DNA from 2 places in the Streptomyces sp. NPDC055962 genome. Region 2 is predicted to be linked to the other one. Evidence: riboswitches for the same ligand, from Rfam matches in the RefSeq annotation. Region 2 holds a riboswitch; the other holds the start of a gene.
What was found. A riboswitch is a leader RNA that binds a small molecule or an ion and turns the genes downstream of it on or off. The one in region 2 is predicted to bind glycine.
Positions count from the first base shown of each region.

Region 1: linked by a shared signal. The riboswitch ahead of gcvT (glycine cleavage system aminomethyltransferase GcvT) and the one ahead of gcvP (aminomethyl-transferring glycine dehydrogenase) in region 2 are both predicted to bind glycine.

Region 1 covers NZ_JBHJYN010000001.1:320,733-331,066, reverse strand. The annotation lists gene ACFC51_RS01465 (aldo/keto reductase) at 1-187, opposite strand, end outside; gene ACFC51_RS01460 (zinc-binding dehydrogenase) at 225-1,253, opposite strand; gene ACFC51_RS01455 (aldo/keto reductase) at 1,307-2,284, opposite strand; gene ACFC51_RS01450 (helix-turn-helix transcriptional regulator) at 2,492-3,400, shown strand; gene ACFC51_RS01445 (L-serine ammonia-lyase) at 4,084-5,469, opposite strand; gene glyA (serine hydroxymethyltransferase) at 5,626-6,885, opposite strand; gene gcvH (glycine cleavage system protein GcvH) at 6,904-7,281, opposite strand; gene gcvT (glycine cleavage system aminomethyltransferase GcvT) at 7,371-8,498, opposite strand; glycine riboswitch at 8,666-8,763, opposite strand; gene ACFC51_RS01425 (AAA family ATPase) at 8,937-9,626, shown strand; gene ACFC51_RS01420 (enhanced serine sensitivity protein SseB) at 9,868-10,334, shown strand, end outside.
Region 2 covers NZ_JBHJYN010000019.1:7,519-17,852, forward strand. The annotation lists gene ACFC51_RS33580 (bifunctional nuclease family protein) at 1-365, shown strand, start outside; gene ACFC51_RS33585 (MerR family transcriptional regulator) at 532-1,149, shown strand; gene ACFC51_RS33590 (DNA polymerase IV) at 1,223-2,680, shown strand; gene ACFC51_RS33595 (PRC-barrel domain-containing protein) at 2,602-2,973, opposite strand; glycine riboswitch at 3,106-3,201, shown strand; gene gcvP (aminomethyl-transferring glycine dehydrogenase) at 3,395-6,280, shown strand; gene ACFC51_RS33605 (DUF5999 family protein) at 6,352-6,558, opposite strand; gene ACFC51_RS33610 (hypothetical protein) at 6,846-7,460, opposite strand; gene ACFC51_RS33615 (glutamate-cysteine ligase family protein) at 7,953-9,458, shown strand; gene ACFC51_RS33620 (CPBP family intramembrane glutamic endopeptidase) at 9,555-10,334, shown strand.

The sequences.
Region 1 (10,334 bases), on a different contig from region 2:
TGCCGCTGGACCTGATGGCACGGCCGACGGCTTCCTCGTTGCCGTAGGCGGCGGCGGTGTCCAGCAGCCGGTAGCCGGCGGCGAGCGCGTCGGAGACGGTGCGTTCGGTGTCCTCGGCGGGCACCTGGTAGACGCCGAAGCCGAGCAGCGGCATGACGACGCCGTTGTTGAGGGTGACGGTCTTCATCAGAGGGTGTCCTTTGCTGTGCGGGCGCCGGTCGTGGTCAGGGGCGGATGAGGGCCTTGAGGACCTGGCGGTCGGCCATGGCCTGGTAGGCGGCCGGCGTCCGGTGGAGGGGGAAGGCCTGGTCGAAGACGCGGCCGGGGGCGATGGTGCCGTCCAGAACGTGGGGCAGCAGCTGTTCGATGTAGGCGCGGGCGGGGCTGGCGCCGCCGGTCAGGGTGATGTTCCGCATGAACCCGGCCGGGCCGAGAGGGCCCTGCTCGTACTGGGGCACGCCGAGGCGGCTGATGGTGCCGCCGTCGAGGACCGCGCCGAGCGCGGTATCGAGGGTCTGGCGGGTGCCGACAGCCTCGATGACCTTGTTCACGCCGCCGGTCAGTTCGCGGATGTGCGTGACGGCCTCCTCCCCGCGCCCGGCGACCACGTCGGTGGCGCCGAACTCACGGCCGAGATCCGTGCGCGCCTGGTGGCGTCCGGCGAGGACGATCCGCTCGGCCCCGAGCCGCTTGGCGGCGATGACCGCGCACAGGCCGACTGCACCGTCGCCGACGACGAGGACGGTGTCGCCGCGGCCGACGCCGGCGGTGACGGCGCCGTGGTGCCCGGTGGTCATGACGTCGGACAGAGCCAGCAAGGACGGGAGCAGCGCGGAGTCTGCGCCTACCGGGAGTCTGACCAGGATGCCGGCCGCCTGGGGGACGCGGACCGCTTCGCCCTGGCCGCCGTCCACGCCGTCGAAGCCGTACCGGCCGCCGTGGCGGCAGGAGATGTGCAGGCCCTTGGCGCAGTAGTCGCAGGTGTTGTCGCTGTACGTGAACGGGGCGACGACCAGGTCTCCTGCCGCCAGCCCGGTCACCTCCGTCCCGGTGTCCTCGACGACGCCGAGGAACTCGTGCCCCATGGGACGGCCGGCGTCGGTGGCGGGCATGGAGGCGTAGGGCCACAGATCGCTCCCGCACACGCAGGAGGCGACGACGCGCACGATGGCGTCGGTGGGCTGGTCGATCCTGGGGTCGGGCCGGTCTTCGACGCGGACGTCTCCGGCGCCGTACATCACGGCTGCACGCATGACGGTGCTACTCCGAACGGGTGGGCGGAACAGTGCTCCGGCGGGTGTGGGGGTCAGCGCTCCAGCATCCGGGCCTGGGCCTCGGTGTGGGTGGCGCCGGAGGCCGACGGGAGGGCGGTCAGCGTCTGGATCTGCCGCGGGGTGAGGGTGACACCGTCGGCGGCGGCGTTCTCCTCCACCCGGGACACACGTTTCGTGCCGGGGATCGGGGCGATGTCGTCGCCCTGGGCCAGCAGCCAGGCCAGCGCCACCTGCCCCGGCCTCGCACCGACCTCGTCGGCCAGGTGCTTGACCTGGTCCGCGAGGGCCAGGTTGCGCTGGAAGTTCTCGCCGGTGAAGCGCGGGTTGCCGCGGCGGAAGTCGTTCTCGTCGAACTGGCCGGTGGAGCGCACCGTGCCGGTCAGCATCCCCCGTCCGAGCGGGGAGAAGGGCACCAGGCCGATGTTCAGCTCCCGCAGCACCGGCAGCACCCGCTCCTCGATCCCGCGCGTGAACAGCGAGTACTCCGACTGCACGGCAGTGACCGGCTGGACGGCGTGGGCGCGCCGGATCGTGTCCGGGCCGGCCTCCGAGAGTCCGAAGGCCCGCACCTTGCCCTCGGCGATCAGGTCGCCGACCGCGCCCGCGGTCTCCTCGATCGGCGTGGCCGGGTCGACGCGGTGCTGGTAGTAGAGGTCGATGTGGTCGGTACCGAGCCGCTTCAGAGAGCCCTCGACGGCCGTACGGATGTTCGCCGGGCTGGAATCCAGGTTCCATGCACCGTCCCCGCCGTGGGAGACCAGGCCGAACTTCGTCGCGAGGACCACCTGGTCCCGGCGGCCCTTCAGAGCCCGGCCGAGGAGCTCTTCATTGGTGCAGGGGCCGTAGATCTCGGCGGTGTCGATCAGGGTGACGCCCAGCTCCAACGCCCGGTGCACGGTCCTCATCGATTCCGCGTCGTCGGTGCCGGAACCGGTGTAGCCGTGGGACATGCCCATAGCGCCCAGCCCGATCCGGGAAACCTCCAGGTCGCGCAGCTTGATGTACCGCATCTCGCCCTTCCTTCACCTCACAGATGTCCGGCCCCTTCCACATTCGTCGGGTCGGGCAGGCCGCGCCTGTCCGCCCAGGGGGCCGGGGTGTCTTGCTCCTTCACCTTCACCCAAATTGCGTGCGTGTGGCAGGGCGGGCTCTTCAGGGGTAACGACAGGGCCCCCTCGGCGCTGCGCGCGGGGCGCAGAGCGGGTGAGACTGGGGGCATGGCACCGACGAGCGCACACAGCGAGGGCGCCGAGCTGGGCCGCTACCTGCGCGCCCGCCGCACCCGGACTAGCCCCGGACACGTGGGTCTCACACCAGGCGCCGGCACCCGCCGCACGCCGGGAATGCGCCGCGAGGAACTGGCCACCCTGTCCGGCATCAGCATCGACTACTACGTCCGTCTGGAACGCGGCAAGGAGACCCACCCCAGCCCCGCCGTCCTCGACGCTCTCGCCCGCGCCCTGCACATGGACGACCAGGAGCACCAGCACCTGCGCGAGCTCGCCGCCCGCGCTGCCCGCTACGTCGCCGAACCGCCGCCCGCGCCCAGCCGCACCGTGCGACCCCACCTCAAGCTGTTGCTGGAGTCCCTGCGCCCCAACCCCGCGTATGTGATCAGCCGCAGCATGGACATGCTCGCGTGGAACCCCGGCGGGCTCGCCCTGTACGCGGGACTCGAGGACTGGCCTGCCAAGCACTGCAACCTGGCCCGCTACCTCTTCCTCCACCCCGCGGCCCGTGATCTCTTTCCCGACTGGGACCGCCAGATCACCGCCTGCGTCGCCCGCCTGCGCGCCACCGCCGGCACCGCACCCGACGCGCCGGATCTGACCAACCTCGTCGGCGAACTGCTGCTCAAGAGCCCGGATTTCGCCGGCTTGTGGGAGCGCTACGAGGTGACCGGACGCAAACCCGCCCACAAGAGGTTCCAGCATCCACAGGTCGGCGCCCTCACTCTCACCTCGCAGTCCCTCGACGTCGAGGGCACCCCGGGGCAGCGCATCGGCGTCTACACCGCCGAACCCGGCAGCCCCGACCACGACGCCCTGCTGCTGCTCGACATGACCGCTCCCCGCCCCACGCACGGACCGGCTCTCGGATCGACGAATCCGGGGACCTCCTCGTAGGACAGCCACACCCTGCCGGGCGCGCGTCAGGCGACGAGGTACAGGCGCGTCAGGCGACCAGGTGCAGGAGGGTCTTGGATCCGACGCCGAGGTCGAGCAGTCCGCGGCACAGCGAGCCATCGGCGACTTCACCCCGAGCTCGCCGACCTGACCGACGAGGCGCGCTCCGCGGACGTGGGGGAGCGCGACGGTCTGTCGCCCCGCGACCGCGGCCTGGCCAGCCTCCGCGCCGTTCGCCCCGGCGCTCCCGGCAGGTCTCACGCGACGGGTGCCTCCGCCCAGCTCAAGGCCGTCGTCACCGAGGTGTGGTCACGAGCGGCCGCGCGCCACTGACACCTGCGTTGATCAAGGAGAGATCCGCCCGGGCCGATCACGGCTTCGAGCAGTCCTTCGCGTTCGGTGGGACCGACGACGCCTACGCCGGGATCTTCATCGGGCAGAGCTGCCTGGCTCCCCTGACCGGGGAGTGTCCCGGTCAGCAACGTGTCCTTCGAGCCGGGCTGCCGCAACGACCGGCACGTCCGTCACGGCACCGACGCCGGCGGCGATCGGCGCACGGGGAGAGATCCCAGGGACTGGCTCCCACGTCTGTCCGAGGGCGTTCCCCAGGGACCTTCCGCCGAGCGGGCAGGAATGCCCTGACAGCGCTGAAGACACGAACGCGCTGGTCAGGGCACGCTCGCCTAGCACTCGATGATGTTCACCGCGAGCCCGCCCCGCGCCGTCTCCTTGTACTTGACGCTCATGTCCGCGCCGGTGTCCTTCATGGTCTTGATGACCTTGTCCAGGGAGACCTTGTGGCTGCCGTCGCCGCGCAGCGCCATCTTCGCCGCCGTGACGGCCTTGACCGCCGCCATGCCGTTGCGCTCGATGCAGGGGATCTGGACGAGGCCGCCGACCGGGTCGCAGGTGAGGCCCAGGTTGTGCTCCATGCCGATCTCCGCGGCGTTCTCCACCTGCTCGGCGGAGCCGCCCAGGACCTCGGCGAGGGCTCCCGCGGCCATGGAGCAGGCGGAGCCCACCTCGCCCTGGCAGCCGACCTCGGCGCCGGAGATGGAGGCGTTCTCCTTGAAGAGCATGCCGATGGCCCCGGCGGCCAGCAGGAAGCGTACGACGCCGTCCTCCTTCTCGGCCTGGGTGCAGCCGCCCGCCGCGAAGGTCAGGTAGTAGTGCAGGACGGCGGGGATGATGCCCGCCGCGCCGTTGGTCGGAGCGGTGACGACGCGGCCCCCGGCCGCGTTCTCCTCGTTGACGGCCATCGCGTAGAGGGTGATCCACTCCATCGCGTGCGCCTGGGGGTCGCCCTCGGCGCGCAGCTGCCGCGCCGAGTTCGCGGCGCGGCGGCGGACCTTCAGGCCGCCGGGGAGGATGCCCTCGGTGGACATGCCGCGCGCGATGCAGGCCTCCATGACGCGCCATATCTCCAGGAGACCGCCGCGGATCTCGTCCTCCGTGCGCCAGGCCTTCTCGTTCTCCAGCATGAGGGAGGAGATCGACAGGCCGGTCTCACCGGCGAGGCGCAGCAGCTCGTCACCGGTGCGGAAGGGGTGCTTGAGGACGGTGTCGTCGGGGATGATCGGGTTCTCGCCGGCCACGGCGTCCTCGTCGACGACGAAGCCGCCGCCCACCGAGTAGTACGTCTTCTCCAGGAGCGGGGCGCCCTCGCGGTCGTGGGCGGTGACCGTCATGCCGTTGGCGTGGTACGGCAGGGCCTTGCGCCGGTGCAGGACCAGCTGCTCGTCGGCGTCGAAGGGGATCTCGTGCACCCCGAGCAGATTGATGCGGCCCGAGGTGCGGATCTCCTCGACGCGGGCGTCGGCGCCCTCGATGTCGACCGTGCGGGGCGATTCGCCCTCCAGGCCGAGCAGCACGGCCTTGGGCGTCCCGTGGCCGTGGCCGGTCGCGCCGAGCGAGCCGAAGAGCTCCGCCCGCACCGACGCGGTGTGGACCAGCAGGCCCTCGTTCTTGAGGCGGCGGGCGAACATGCGGGCCGCGCGCATCGGGCCGACCGTGTGGGAACTGGACGGGCCGATACCGACCGAGAAGAGGTCGAAGACCGAGAGGGCCACGGGAGTACTCCTAAGGCGTTGGTGGACGTCGTTGTCCGCCGGGTGGTGCGGGGACGGGCCGGTGGGCCCGGGTACGCGGGGCAAAGGGGTGGGGGCACCGCGCACACGGTGTCCAGTGTGCGCGGTGCCCCCACCCGGCGTGCAAATCCTGGGTGACTACTTGACGCCGGGGTACAGCGGGAACTTCTCGGCCAGCGCGATCACGCGGGCCTTGAGCGCCTCGGCGTCGTAGACGGGCTTCAGGGCGGCCGCGATGATCTCGGCGACCTCGGTGAAGTCCTCGGCCTGGAAGCCGCGGGTGGCCAGGGCGGGCGTGCCGATGCGCAGACCCGAGGTGACCATCGGGGGCCGCGGGTCGTTCGGGATCGCGTTCCGGTTGACCGTGATGCCCAGCTCGTGGAGGCGGTCCTCGGCCTGCTGGCCGTCCAGCTCCGAGTTGCGCAGGTCGACCAGGACCAGGTGGACGTCCGTGCCGCCGGAGAGGACGGAGACACCCACCTCGGTGACGTCCGGCTGCACCAGGCGCTCGGCGAGGATGCGGGCGCCGTCCAGGGTGCGCTGCTGGCGCTCCTTGAACTCGTCGGTCGCCGCGACCTTGAAGGAGACGGCCTTGGCCGCGATCACGTGCTCCAGCGGGCCGCCCTGCTGACCGGGGAAGACCGCGGAGTTGATCTTCTTGGCGAGCTCCTGCGTCGACAGGATGACGCCGCCGCGCGGGCCGCCGAGGGTCTTGTGCGTGGTGGTCGTGACGACGTGGGCGTGCGGCACCGGGTTGGGGTGCAGGCCCGCGGCGACCAGGCCCGCGAAGTGCGCCATGTCGACCATCAGGTACGCGCCGACCTCGTCCGCGATGCGGCGGAAGGCGGCGAAGTCCAGCTGGCGCGGGTAGGCGGACCAGCCGGCCACGATGAGCTTCGGCTTCGACTCCTTGGCGAGGCGCTCGACCTCGGCCATGTCCACGACGCCGGTGTCGTCGACGTGGTACGGGACCACGTCGTAGAGCTTGCCGGAGAAGTTGATCTTCATGCCGTGGGTCAGGTGACCGCCGTGGGCCAGGTTCAGGCCCATGATCGTGTCGCCCGGCTTCAGCAGCGCGAACATCGCGGCGGCGTTGGCCTGCGCACCCGAGTGCGGCTGGACGTTCGCGGCCTCGGCGCCGAAGAGCGCCTTGATGCGGTCGATCGCGATCTGCTCGACCACGTCGACGTGCTCGCAGCCGCCGTAGTAGCGGCGGCCGGGGTAGCCCTCGGCGTACTTGTTGGTGAGGACGGAGCCCTGCGCCTCCATGACCGCGACCGGAGCGAAGTTCTCCGAGGCGATCATCTCGAGGGTGGACTGCTGGCGGTGGAGCTCGGCGTCGACGGCGGCGGCGACGTCCGGGTCCAGCTCGTGGAGGGAGGAGTTGAGAAGCGACATCAGTGGGTCCCTAAGGTCTCAGTTGCCGGAGAACGCGGTGTACTCGTCGGCGGAGAGAAGGCCCTTCGGCTCCTCCGCGACGCGCACCTTGAACAGCCAGCCGCCCTCGAAGGGGGCGGAGTTCACCAGCGACGGGTCGTCCACGACGTCCTGGTTGGCCGCGGTCACCTCGCCGGTCACCGGCGAGTACAGGTCGCTGACCGACTTGGTCGACTCCAGCTCACCGCAGGTCTCGCCCGCGGTCACCGTGTCACCGACCTCCGGGAGCTGGGCGTAGACGACGTCACCGAGCGCGTTGGCCGCGAACTCGGTGATGCCGACCGTGGCCACGCCGTCCTCGAGGGCCGACAGCCACTCGTGCTCCTTGCTGTACCGCAGCTGCTGGGGGTTGCTCATGACCTGAATTCTCCTGTACGCGGGGGAGTGCTGATGAACGGTGGTCTTACGGTGTGAGACACGACTGCGTCACGTGCGCGGGCGCCGTGTCACTTGCGGCGCTTGTAGAAGGGCAGCGCCACGACCTCGTACGGCTCGTGCGTGCCCCGGATGTCGACCCCGACACCCTCGGTGCCGGGCCCGGCGTACGCGGCGTCCACGTAGGCCATGGCGATCGGCTTGCCCAGGGTGGGCGACGGGGCACCGGAGGTGACCTCGCCCACGACCTCCCCGCCGACGACCACCGGGAAGCCGGCGCGAGGGACCCGGCGCCCCTCGGCGACGAGGCCGACGAGCTTGCGGGGCGGCGCGGTCTCCGCGCGCGCGGCCGCGGCGATCAGCGCCTCGCGGCCGACGAAGTCGCCCTCCTTCTCGAACTTCACGACCCGGCCCAGGCCCGCGTCGAAGGGCGTCAGCGCGGTGGTCAGTTCGTGCCCGTACAGCGGCATGCCCGCCTCGAGACGGAGCGTGTCGCGGCAGGAGAGCCCGCAGGGGATCAGCCCGTAGGGCGCGCCGGCCTCGGTCAGGGCCTTCCACAGCTGCTCGGCGTGGGCGGGGGCCACGAACAGCTCGAAGCCGTCCTCGCCGGTGTAGCCGGTACGGGCGATGAGCGCGGGGACGCCGGCGACCGTGCCGGGGAGGCCGGCGTAGTACTTCAGCCCGTCCAGGTCGGCGTCGGTGACCGACTTCAGTACGGCGGGGGAGTCGGGGCCCTGGACGGCGATCAGCGCGTACGCGTCGCGGTCGTCCCGCACCTCGGCGTCGAAGCCGCCGGCACGCTCGGTGAGGGTGTCCAGGACCAGCTGCGCGTTGCCCGCGTTGGCGACGACCATGTACTCCGTGTCGCCCAGGCGGTAGACGATCAGGTCGTCCAGGATCCCGCCGTCCTCCGCGACGATCATCGTGTAGCGGGCCCGGCCCACGCCGACGGTGGCGATGTTCCCCACCAGTGCGAAGCCGAGGAAGGCCGCGGCCTGCGGTCCGGTGACCGTGATCTCGCCCATGTGCGACAGGTCGAAGAGTCCGGCCCGGGTGCGCACGGCGTTGTGCTCGTCGCGCTCGCTGGCGTAGCGCAGCGGCATGTCCCAGCCGGCGAAGTCGGTCATGGTCGCGCCCAGGGAGCGATGCAGGGCATCGAGGGCGGTCAGACGGGGGGCGGCGCTCGGGGCAGTGCTCATGGACATGGCTCCAGGGCATGACGACAGGGGGTGGTTCCCTCCCCATCTGTCATCGGAACCTGAGAGGTTCGCCGAGAGCCTCTGAAAGGGTCCTGACGGGGTCAGCCCTGTCAGGCTCGGCTTGCACCTTGGGTGGGGCCGCACAGCGGCCCGCTTTTCAGATCTGCCTCATCCACGCGGTACGGGGCCTGAGAGATTCAAGGGAGGAACTTGCTCCTTCGGCGCCCGGCGCACACGGTGACCGGGACTCTCCCGCGCGGATTCAAACGGCCGGTATGCAGTTGGCGGGGTCATCATCGCACGCCTTGGGGGAGAGTGGGGCGTCCCGGTCCGTACGGGTGCCGGTACCGACACGTGGGACCGGAAGCGGTTGTGCCGCATTACCTTTTCTTTACACTTCTTGGGCAGGTCGGTGGGTGACTCGGCAGGGGGAAGGCGATGACGTTGCAGCGCTACGCGACGACGGCGGGGGCGGCACCTGGTGCGATGCCGCGGCAGCCGGGCACGCCCGCCCGCGGGCCGGTGGGCGGGGGCGTGCCGGTGGTCAGTGACCTGCGGGGCAGGGGCGGCCGGGGCCCGCACCGGCTGGAGTTCGCGGCCGGTGACGTGGTGGTGGTCTCCGGGCTGCCCGGCAGCGGCAAGTCGACGCTGATCCGGCGCGCGGTCCAGGAGTACGCGATCGACTCCCAGGACACCAGGGACCGCTGGGCGGCCGCCCTGCCCGGGTCACTCCCGTACGCCCTCTACCGCCCCCTGGTGCGCGTCGCGCACTACGCCGGGCTGTGGCGGGCCCTGCGCTCGGGCGGCCCGGTCGTCGTGCACGACTGCGGCACGCAGGCCTGGGTGCGGCGCTGGCTGGCGCGCGAGGCCCGGCGCCGGGGCAGCACCCTGCACCTCGTGCTGCTCGACGTCACCCCCCGGGTCGCCAGGCAGGGGCAGCGGGAGCGGGGGCGGGGAGTCTCCGGATACGCCTTCGCCCGGCACCGGCGCGCGGTCGGACGGCTGCTGCGCGACACCGAGAGCGGGATCCTTCCGCCGGGGTGCGCCTCGGCGGTCCTGCTCGACCGCGAGGCCGCCGCGGCGATCGGCCGGATCTCCTTCCCGGCGGCCCGGCTCCCGCAGGAGTAGAGGGGCTGCGCGACCCGGTGCGGACCGGGAAGGCGGAGCGCACGGTTCCGGGGAAGCCCGGAACCGTGGCCCGGGGCGTCACCGTTCGCATACGCACAGTTCGCACCCGTCCGGACCGGCGTCCGGAATCTGGACGGCACGGCGGCCCCGGACGCCGCCCCCGCCTGCGGCGCTGCCGTCACGGCGCGAGCCGGTCTAAGGTTTCAGCCGCACCGCACGGCGAGAAAGGGACACAGACACCGTGGACATTCCGGCTCAGGCCCAGGCTCCGCATCCGTCGCAGGGATGGCCGGCCAACGAGCTCGAAGAAGTGCTCAGCGCCTCGCTCGGCGTCCCCGGCGCGGGGGGACGGCTGGTCGAGGTGCTCGGCCGCAGTCAGATCTGGGTGCCGCTGCCGAACGGCGGCGGGCCCGACAGTGCTGCCCTGGACCTGCCGACGATCGACATCGAGGGCGGTGCGTACGTCCCCGTCTTCAGCTCCGAAGCACAGTTCCTCCAGTGCGTCGGATCCCATCTCTCCTTCACCGTCGCACCCGCGCGCGAGTTCGCCCGCGGGCTCCCGCCGCAGCTCGGCATCGCGGTCAACCCGGGCGGCGTGGTCGGGACGCCCCTGCCGCCGCCCGCCGTCGCCGAGCTCTGCCGGGCCGGGCGCACCGCGCTGGACGGCCCCGCGAGCGGTGGCCGGGTGCGGCTGTACGAGCCGGACTG
Region 2 (10,334 bases):
CTGGCGAGGCGACCGCGATCGCCTTCGCCCAGCAGGGCATGGCTCCGGCCAGGCCGCTGACCCATGATCTCTTCAAGGATGTGCTCGAGGCCGTCGGCCAGGAGCTCACCGAGGTCCGGATCACGGACCTCAGAGAAGGGGTTTTCTACGCGGAGCTGGTCTTCGCCAGCGGGGTCGAGGTGAGCGCGAGGCCGTCCGACGCCATAGCGCTCGCCCTGCGCACCGGCACGCCGATCTACGGCAGTGACGGGGTGCTCGACGACGCCGGTATCGCCATCCCGGACGAGCAGGAGGACGAGGTGGAGAAGTTCCGCGAGTTCCTCGACCAGATCTCGCCGGAGGACTTCGGCACGAACAGCCAGTGACCGCCGTGGGGGCGGTGTCAGCGCATCCGACAAGCCGTTCCCGGATTTCAGTCACGGGAAACCACCCTCAGGGTGATTATCACTCGGCGTGCCGAGTGTGGCGATCGTTGACGCACCCCTGGTGACTGCCTACCTTCGAGATGGCAGGTCAAGGACGGAGGTCGGCGTGAGAATCAGCGGCGACGGTACGGCTGCGGGTGGGCCGTACCGGCAGCACGGCAGTGCGGCCGACCACTCCATCAGACAGCCGGTTCAGCCGGCGGTGGTGGCAGCGGACGGTGCGGCAGAGTCAGGGGACATCGGCTACCGGGGGCCCACCGCGTGCGCGGCTGCCGGTATCACCTACCGACAGCTCGACTACTGGGCGCGTACGGGGCTGGTGGAGCCGAGCGTACGTCCCGCCTACGGGTCGGGCACGCAGCGTCTCTACAGCTTCCGGGACGTGGTTCTGCTCAAGATCGTCAAGCGGTTCCTGGACACGGGGGTCGCCCTCCAGAACATCCGCACGACGGTGCAGCACCTCAGGGCCCGTGGCTTCACGGATCTGGAGCGGATGACCCTGATGAGTGACGGGGCGACGGTCTACGAGTGCTCCTCGCCGGACGAGGTCGTGAGTCTGCTCCAGGGCGGCCAAGGCGTCTTCGGCATCGCGGTGGGGGTCGTCTGGCGCGACGTCGACGCCGCGCTGTCCCAGCTCCACGGAGAGCGTGTCGACACGGGGGAGACGCTGATCGGTCACAACCCCGCGGACGAACTGGCGCGACGACGCAATCGGGCGGGCTGAGCCCCCGGCGGAGCGGTGCGGCGCGGGCGCCGGGCGGGCCGGATGTCAGTGGCATGAGGCACCATCGGTCCGTGTGAGAGCCGCGCCCACCATTCTGCATCTGGACATGGATGCCTTCTACGCCTCTGCAGAGCAGGCGGCGAAGCCCAGCCTGCGTGGCAAACCCGTGGTGGTGGGCGGCCTGGGCATGCGCGGAGTGGTCGCCACCGCGTCGTACGAGGCGAGGCGGCTGGGTGTGCATTCGGCGATGCCGATGGGTCAGGCGCGGCGTCTCGCGCCCAACGCCGCGTACCTGGTCCCGCGTTTCGCGCTCTACCGCACGGTGAGCGACCAGGTGATGGAGCTCCTGGGGCGGCTCTCACCCCTCGTCGAGCCGCTCAGCCTGGACGAGGCGTTCGTCGATCTGGAGGCCGGCGGGGTCGCCGACGACGCCGAGTCCGCCCGCGCCGTCGGCGGGCAGCTGCGCACCGTGATCAGAGCCGTCACCGGCCTCAGCGGCTCCGTCGGGCTGGCCGGCTCCAAGATGCTGGCCAAGATCGCCTCCGAGGAGGCCAAGCCGGACGGCCTGCTGCTGATCGAACCCGGTACCGAGCGGGAGCTCCTGGCGCCCATGCCGGTGCGGATCCTCCCGGGTGTGGGGCCGGCCACCGGCGACCACCTGCGGCGTGCGGGCATGACCCTCGTCAGTCACCTGGCGGAGGCGGGCGAGGCCGAGCTGGTGCGGCTGCTGGGCAAGGCGCACGGCGTCGCGCTGCACCGCATGGCGCGGGGCTACGACGACCGTCCCGTGGTCGCCGAGAGGGACGCCAAGTCCGTGTCGGTCGAGGACACCTTCGACGTGGACCTGCACGACCGTGTGCGGGTCAGGTCGGAGGTCGAGCGGCTCGCGGACCGGTGCGTGCGGCGGCTGCGGGACGCGGGACGGTCCGGGCGCACCGTGGTCCTCAAGGTGCGCCGCTACGACTTCTCGACGCTCACCAGGTCGGAGACCCTGCGCGGCCCCACCGACGACCCCGCGGTGGTCCGGGAGGCCGCCGCACGGCTCCTGGAGGCCGTGGACACGACCGGCGGGGTCCGGCTGCTCGGAGTGGGCGTCACGGGGCTGGCGGACTTCACGCAGGAGGACCTGTTCGCACAGGCCGCCGAAGCCGAGCACGCCGCGGAGGAGTCCGCGGCCGACGCCCCGGACGAACACGACGACACGGCGGAGAAGGCCGCCGACCGGGGCCCACGGGAGAGCGGCGAGCCGCCGTCGTCGCGGCGCTGGCCGGCCGGGCACGACGTACGGCACGAGGTCCACGGGCACGGCTGGGTGCAGGGCAGCGGTGTCGGCCGGGTCACCGTGCGCTTCGAGGAACCGTGGACGGGCCCCGGCCGGGTGCGTACGTTCCGCATCGACGACCCGCAGCTGCGGCCGGCCGACCCGCTTCCCCTGGTGCGGGATCCGGTGGACTACTCCTCGTGGCCGGCCAGCTTGCCGAAGTCCCTGTCGGGGGCGGGACCGGCGGAGGGGGAGGAGTCCAGTCCGTAGTGCCGGTAGAGCTGCAGCTCCTGCTCGGGCGAGAGGTGGCGGCCCACCCCGAAGTCCGGTGCGTCCTTGATCAGGCCGCGGTCGAAGGGGATCCGCAGCGCCCCGTCCACGAATTCGCTCGGCTCCAGCGGGACGAACGCGTCCCGGGTGAAGAGTCCGGTACGCACGGCGGCCCATTCGGGAACCCCGGTCGCATCGTCGAGATAGACCTCGTCGACCGTACCGATCTTGGCACCACGACGGTCGAAGGCCTTGCGGCCGATCAGGCTGCGCGGATCGATGTCGGTCTGCACGGTGCCTCCCACTGGTCACAACTGCATCAGGTGGTCGCGACTGCTCCACAGGGTCTACGAAAGGCCAGATCCGGACCGTCGGCCACTCGAGAAGGCCCGCGGTGACCCCGCTGGTAGGCTGGAACCGGCTGCTGACCCTGTGCGGGAGAGTCCTCCGGAGAGATCCGGGGGCGCCGAAGGAGCAACTCCTCCCCGGAATCTCTCAGGCCCCCGTACCGCACGGACGAGGTCACTCTGGAAAGCAGGTCGGGATCCGTACGGCACAGGTCGTCGCGGGTACCGCCCTCACCGACGGTGAAAGCCGGTACGCCCGAGGGCGCGCCGGTGAAGCTCTCAGGTCGAGATGACAGAGGGGGAGGCCGTTCGGGCAGCCACGCCGTGGCGCCCCTCGCAGGTCGTGGCAGACCAGGAGGCCTCCATCATGACCCCCCGTCGCACTCCGCTCTCCCAGCTGGAGCAGGGCATTCCGTTCGAGCAGCGCCACATCGGTCCCGACGCCGGGGCGCAGGCCAAGATGCTCGCCCAGGTCGGTTACGGCTCCCTCGACGAGCTCACCGCCGCCGCGGTGCCCGACGTGATCAGGAGCGCCGAGGCGCTGAACCTGCCCGAGGCGCGCACCGAGGCCGAGGTGCTGGCCGAGCTGCGGAGCCTCGCCGACCGCAACCAGGTGCTCGCACCGATGATCGGCCTGGGCTACTACGGCACGTTCACGCCGCCGGTGATCCTGCGCAACGTCATGGAGAACCCCGCCTGGTACACGGCCTACACGCCGTACCAGCCGGAGATCTCCCAGGGGCGGCTCGAGGCCCTCCTGAACTTCCAGACGATGGTCGCCGACCTCACCGGGCTGCCCACCTCGGGCGCCTCGCTCCTCGACGAGGGCACGGCCGCCGCCGAGGCCATGGCGCTGGCGCGCCGCGTCGGCAAGGTGAAGAACGGTGTCTTCCTCGTCGACGCCGACACCCTGCCGCAGACCATCGCCGTGATCGAGACCCGCGCCGAGCCGACCGGTGTCGAGGTGGTCGTCGCCGACCTCTCCGAGGGCATCCCGGCCGAGATCGCCGGACGCGGCGTCTTCGGAGTGCTGCTCCAGTACCCCGGCGCCTCCGGCGCCGTGCGCGACATCAGGCCCGTCATCGAGCAGGCGCACGAGCTGGGCGCGATCGTCTCCGTCGCGGCCGACCTGCTGGCCCTGACGCTGCTGACCTCGCCCGGCGAGCTGGGCGCGGACATCGCCGTCGGCACGACGCAGCGCTTCGGCGTCCCGATGGGCTTCGGCGGGCCGCACGCCGGCTTCATGGCCGTGCGCGAGAAGTTCGCCCGCAGCCTGCCCGGCCGGCTCGTCGGCGTGTCCGTCGACGCCGACGGCAACAAGGCCTACCGTCTGGCGCTGCAGACCCGTGAGCAGCACATCCGCCGCGAGAAGGCCACCAGCAACATCTGCACCGCCCAGGTGCTGCTCGCCGTCATGGCCGGCATGTACGCCGTCTACCACGGCCCCGACGGGCTGCGGACGATCGCCGGGCGCACCCACCGGTTCGCCGCCCTCCTCGCCGAGGGGCTGCGGGCCTCCGGCGCCGAGGTCGTGCACGGCGCGTACTTCGACACCCTCACCGTCCGTGTGCCGGGCAAGGCCGCGCAGGTGGTCGCCGACGCACGCGAGCGCGGGGTGAACCTCCGCCTCGTCGACGCCGACCAGGTCTCCGTCGCCTGTGACGAGACCACGACCCGTGCCCGGATCGCGGCCGTCTGGGCGGCCTTCGGGGCCGGCGGCGACATCGAGGCGCTGGACGCCGAGACCGCCGACGCGCTGCCCGAGGGACTGCTGCGCACCGACATGGTCCTCACCCACCCGGTCTTCCACCAGCACCGTTCCGAGACGGCGATGCTCCGCTACCTGCGCAAGCTCGCCGACCGTGACTACGCGCTGGACCGCGGCATGATCCCCCTCGGCTCCTGCACCATGAAGCTCAACGCGACCGCCGAGATGGAATCGATCACCTGGCCCGAATTCGGCGCCCTGCACCCCTTCGCGCCCGCCGAGCAGGCACAGGGCTTCCTCACCCTCATCCGTGAGCTGGAGGAGCGCCTCGCCGAGGTCACCGGCTACGACGCCGTCTCCATCCAGCCCAACGCCGGCTCGCAGGGCGAGTTCGCCGGGCTGCTGGCCGTGCGCGCCTACCACCGGGCGAACGGCGACCACGGCCGCACCGTCTGCCTGATCCCGTCCTCCGCGCACGGCACCAACGCCGCCAGCGCGGTGATGGCCGGCATGAAGGTCGTCGTCGTGCAGACCGCTGACGACGGCGAGGTCGACATCGAGGATCTCCGGGCCAAGATCGCGAAGCACCGCGACGAGCTCGCGGTCCTCATGATCACCTACCCCTCGACGCACGGTGTCTTCGAGGAGCACGTCGCCGACATCTGCGGTGAGGTGCACGAGGCCGGCGGCCAGGTGTACGTGGACGGTGCCAACCTCAACGCGCTGGTCGGTCTCGCCAAGCCGGGTCACTTCGGCGGCGACGTCTCCCACCTGAACCTGCACAAGACCTTCTGCATCCCGCACGGCGGCGGCGGGCCCGGCGTCGGCCCGGTCGGTGTGCGCGCCCACCTGGCGCCGTACCTCCCCAACCACCCGCTCCAGCCCGCGGCTGGCCCGGAGACGGGTGTCGGCCCGATCTCGGCCGCCCCGTGGGGTTCGGCAGGCATCCTGCCGATCTCGTGGGCCTACGTACGCCTGATGGGTGGCGAGGGCCTGAAGCGCGCGACGCAGGTCGCCGTACTCGCGGCCAACTACATCGCCAAGCGCCTCGAACCGCACTTCCCGATCCTGTACAACGGCCCGGCCGGTCTGGTCGCGCACGAGTGCATCGTGGACCTGCGGCCGATCTCGAAGGCGACCGGCGTCAGCATCGACGACATCGCCAAGCGGCTGATCGACTACGGCTTCCACTCACCGACCATGTCCTTCCCGGTCGCGGGGACGCTGATGATCGAGCCGACCGAGAGCGAGGACCTCGCCGAGCTGGACCGGTTCTGCGACACGATGATCGCCATCCGCGGCGAGATCGACAAGGTCGCCTCAGGCGAGTGGGGCGCGGACGACAACCCACTGCGCAACGCCCCGCACACGGCCGCAGCCCTCGGCGGCGAGTGGACCCACGCCTACAGCCGTGAAGAGGCGGTCTTCCCGGCCGGTGTCACGCCCTCGGACAAGTACTGGCCGCCGGTGCGCCGCATCGACGGTGCGTTCGGCGACCGCAACCTGGTCTGCTCCTGCCCCCCGCTGGACGCGTACGACCAGTAGGCACGCGCAGACGCGTCGGGGCCGGTGCGGAGAAGCTCTCCGGGCCGGCCCCCGTGTTCCGTCCGACGTGGTCAGGCGGCCTTCATCACCAGACCGCTCTTCAGCGGGCGGTGCGGGGCGATGATCTGCCCGTTCGGGAGCAGCTCGCCGGTGTCCTCGAAGAGCAGGACACCGTTGCACAGGAGGCTCCAGCCCTGTTCCGGGTGGTGAGCCGTCAGGCGTGCGGCCTCCCGGTCGTTGGAGTCGGCGGTCGGGCAGGGTGGCTGGTGCTGGCACATGGATGGGTTCTTTCGCTGCGTCGAGTCGAGTGTCCTGCGGTCGGACGGGGTGTTCATGGCCGCCCCCGTATCAGTCGGTCCGTTCCCAGTGTTGCCCTACGGGCGTCTCTCCGCAGGGATTTCGCGGCAGCTGCTGTTCCTCTCCCATGACGCATCACCCGGCCGGACGGTTCGATCCAACTGCACTGTCCGTTCGGATGGTTAGGGGTGACCTGACCGGACTAGTCCGGACGGGTAAGGACGCGCCCCCGCCGAGGAGCTCGGCGGGGGCGGTGGGAGCGGAGGCGTCAGGCGGGCGACCCGAGGAGCCCCGGGACCTCGGGGAGGTCCGGAAGGGGCGCCGGGGTGAGACGCAGGTTCATGACCGGGAGCAGGTCCGCGACCCGGTGGGGCCGGTGGGCCGTGATGCCCGGAGGGGCCGGCGCCAGAGGCACCAGGACGTCCGTCGGCGCGAGCGCCCCGCCGCCGGCGTCGGCCTCGGTGTCGTGGTGCAGCCACAGGGTGAGCATGTACAGCCCGGGCACGGACAGCAGCCGCGGCTGGTAGGGCGTCGTCGTCGACTCCGCCTGACGCAGGGCCAGTTCGGTGGAGATGATGTACGGACCCTCGAAGAAGTGCGAGAAGGTCCAGCCGTCCGCGGTGAGCATGGTGTCCGCGGCGGCCACGGCGCGTTCGCCGCTGCGGATCAGGAAGCGCCAGCCGGCGAGGCGGGTGCGGGGTGCGGCGTCGTTCGGCACGATCCGGTCCAGTACATGGACGGGAAGCGGGAGTTCGGGGCTCAGCGATCCCTGGACGGACCGGAGGGCGGGCGTATGGGCCTCGCGGACTGCGGTGGGAGAACCGAGTGCCGCGAGAACGCTGCGCAGTGCGGGCGCGGGGGCCGGAGAAACATGCAGCGGCATGGTGGGTTGCCTCTCACTTCGGAGACACGGTGGTGCGTGGGCGGGTGCAGACGGCGCTGTCGGCGTGCGGGGCCAGAGGAAGGCCGGTGACGGGGCGGACGGGCCGATGCGTCAACTCTCTGCCTCGTTCGCAGAGTTTATACGACAAATGTTCACACGGTGTTTCGGCTAGCCGTCCCGCGTATTGCGCACAAGGTGGATCTGAGCCTTTGAATTGCGAGGTTCCTGTGGATTCGGGCCGCTCGCAACCCCTGTCGCCAGGAACTTTCCCGATGCGGCGGTAGGCTCAAACGCATCGGTGTTTCCGCGGCGCAACTCCGTCATGCAAACTGCATATGCCCCATGCCTTCGGAATGTGCCTCCGGCGTCGGTCGTCAGACTACTGGGTATCCGAGGGGTGCGGGGGCGTTACGGATCATCTCGTCGGGGCATTATCGATCGTGATACGAGCGGCCTGGGCCGCGGGCCGCCCACTCGAGGAGGGACCCTTCGATGGGCGAGAAGATCGTGGCGGGTGCGTTCGCCCCGTCCGATCGGCAGGCGTACCGCGAGAAGCTGACCCGGTGCCTGACCGGGCTGGAGAGGCTCCTGTCGGAGCGGAGGTTCGATCGGCCCAGAAATCTCATGGGCCTCGAGATCGAGCTGAATCTCGCGGGTTCGGACGGCATGCCGAGGATGCGGAATGCGGAGGTGCTCCAGCGCATCGCCAGCCGGGATTTCCAGACGGAACTGGGGATGTTCAACCTGGAGGTAAACATTCTTCCTCACCGGCTGAGCGGCCGGGTATTCGATCAGCTGGCGGAGGAGCTCCGCACCGGGCTCGCCTATGCCCACCGGAAGGCTGCGGAGGTCGACGCGGGGATCGTGATGATCGGCATCCTGCCGACCCTCGGGCGGGACGACGTGGTTTCGGCGAACCTGTCGGACGTCGATCGATACACGCTCCTCAACGATCAAATGGCCGCCGAGCGCGGCGAGGAATTCGCCCTTGATATCGAAGGCGTCGAGCGACTGGTCTCGACCTCTGCCTCCATTGCCCCGGAATCAGCGTGCACGTCGGTCCAGTTGCACCTTCAGGTGACGCCCGACCGGTTCGCCGACGTCTGGAACGCCGCGCAGGCCATCGCCTCCGTGCAGATCGCCCTCGGGGCCAACTCCCCCTTCCTGTTCGGCAAGGAGTTGTGGCGCGAGTCGAGGCCACCGCTGTTCCAGCAGGCCACCGACGTACGCCCGCCCGAGCTGCGGAATCAGGGGGTTCGTCCCCGGACGTGGTTCGGGGAGCGGTGGATCGGTTCGGCGTACGAGCTCTTCGAGGAGAACCTGCGCTACTACCCGCCCCTGCTGCCGATCTGCGACGAGGAGGACCCCCTGCGGGTCCTCGACGAGGGCGGGGTGCCGTCCCTGGCGGAGCTCGTCCTGCACAACGGCACGGTCTACCGGTGGAACCGGCCGGTCTACGGGCTGGCCGACGGCGTCCCCCACCTGCGGGTGGAGAACCGGGTCCTGCCGGCCGGTCCCACGGTCGTCGACGTCATCGCCAACGCCGCCTTCTACTACGGGCTGGTCCGCGCGCTCGCCGACGATTCCCGGCCGGTGTGGTCGAAACTGCCCTTCGAGGCGGCGGAGGAGAACTTCGACGCCGCCTGTCGCCACGGGATCGAGGCCGAGCTGCTCTGGCCGCGCCCCGGCCGGTCGGGCGGTGTGGCGAAGGTGCCCGCCGTCAAGCTCGTACGGGACGAACTGCTCCCACTCGCGGCGGCGGGGCTCGACGCATGGAACATCGAGCCCTCGGACCGCGACCGCTACCTCGGCGTCATCGAGGAGCGCTGCAGGCTCCGGGTGAACGGCGCCTCCTGGCAGGTCGACACCTATCACCGGGCCCTGGAGGCGGGCCTCGAGCGGGAGGGCGCGCTTGCGGCCACCACACGGCGCTACGGCGAACTGATGCAGGTGGGTGAACCGGTGCACACCTGGCCGGTGGGCTTCCCCGCGCCCTGAGGGGGAGATCCGCCCGGTGTCCCGCCTCCCCGACGCCGTCAGGCAAGCTATGACGACGCATGGCTGACGGCAGAAGTACAGGTGGAGGCGGGGCGCGTGGCTGAATCCATTCCTCACGAGGGGGTGCCCCGGCGGATCCTCCGCTCGGAGACGCTGCTCGTACTGGCTCTCTCGCTCGGAGCCAGCGGGGTGTCCGCCCTGATCAGCTTCATCGGGTCGCTGACGAAACCGGGGGGCCTCAAGGACCAGGCCGCGACGCTGAACGGGTCGTACGCCCCCGGGCGCCCGTGGCTGGACCTGGCGTGGCAGCTGTTCGGCATCGCCACGGCGCTCGTGCCGGTCGCGCTGGTGGCCCACCTGCTCCTCCGGGAGGGAGCCGGCCTGCGGACCCTCGGTCTCGACCGCACCCGGCCGTGGCCCGACCTCGGCCGGGGCGCCCTGGTGGCGGCGGGGATCGGCAGCGCGGGACTGGCGTTCTACCTCGCGGCGCGCGGCGGGGGATTCAACCTGACGGTCGTTCCCGAGTCGCTGCCCGAGGTGTGGTGGAAGTTCCCCGTCCTGATCCTCTCCGCGTTGCAGAACTCGCTCGTCGAGGAAGTCATCGTCGTGGGCTACCTGCTGCGACGGCTGGGGCAGCTGGGGTGGACGCCGATGGCCGCCCTGGTCGCCAGCTCCGTGCTGCGGGGCTCCTACCACCTGTACCAGGGGATCGGCGGTTTCCTCGGGAACATGGTCATGGGCGTCGTCTTCGTGCTGCTGTACAGGCGCTGGGGGCGGGTCGGACCACTGGTCGTCGCGCACGCCCTGCTCGACATCGGGGCGTTCGTCGGCTACGCGCTGCTCGCCGGGAAGGTGGGCTGGCTGCCCACCCCGTGA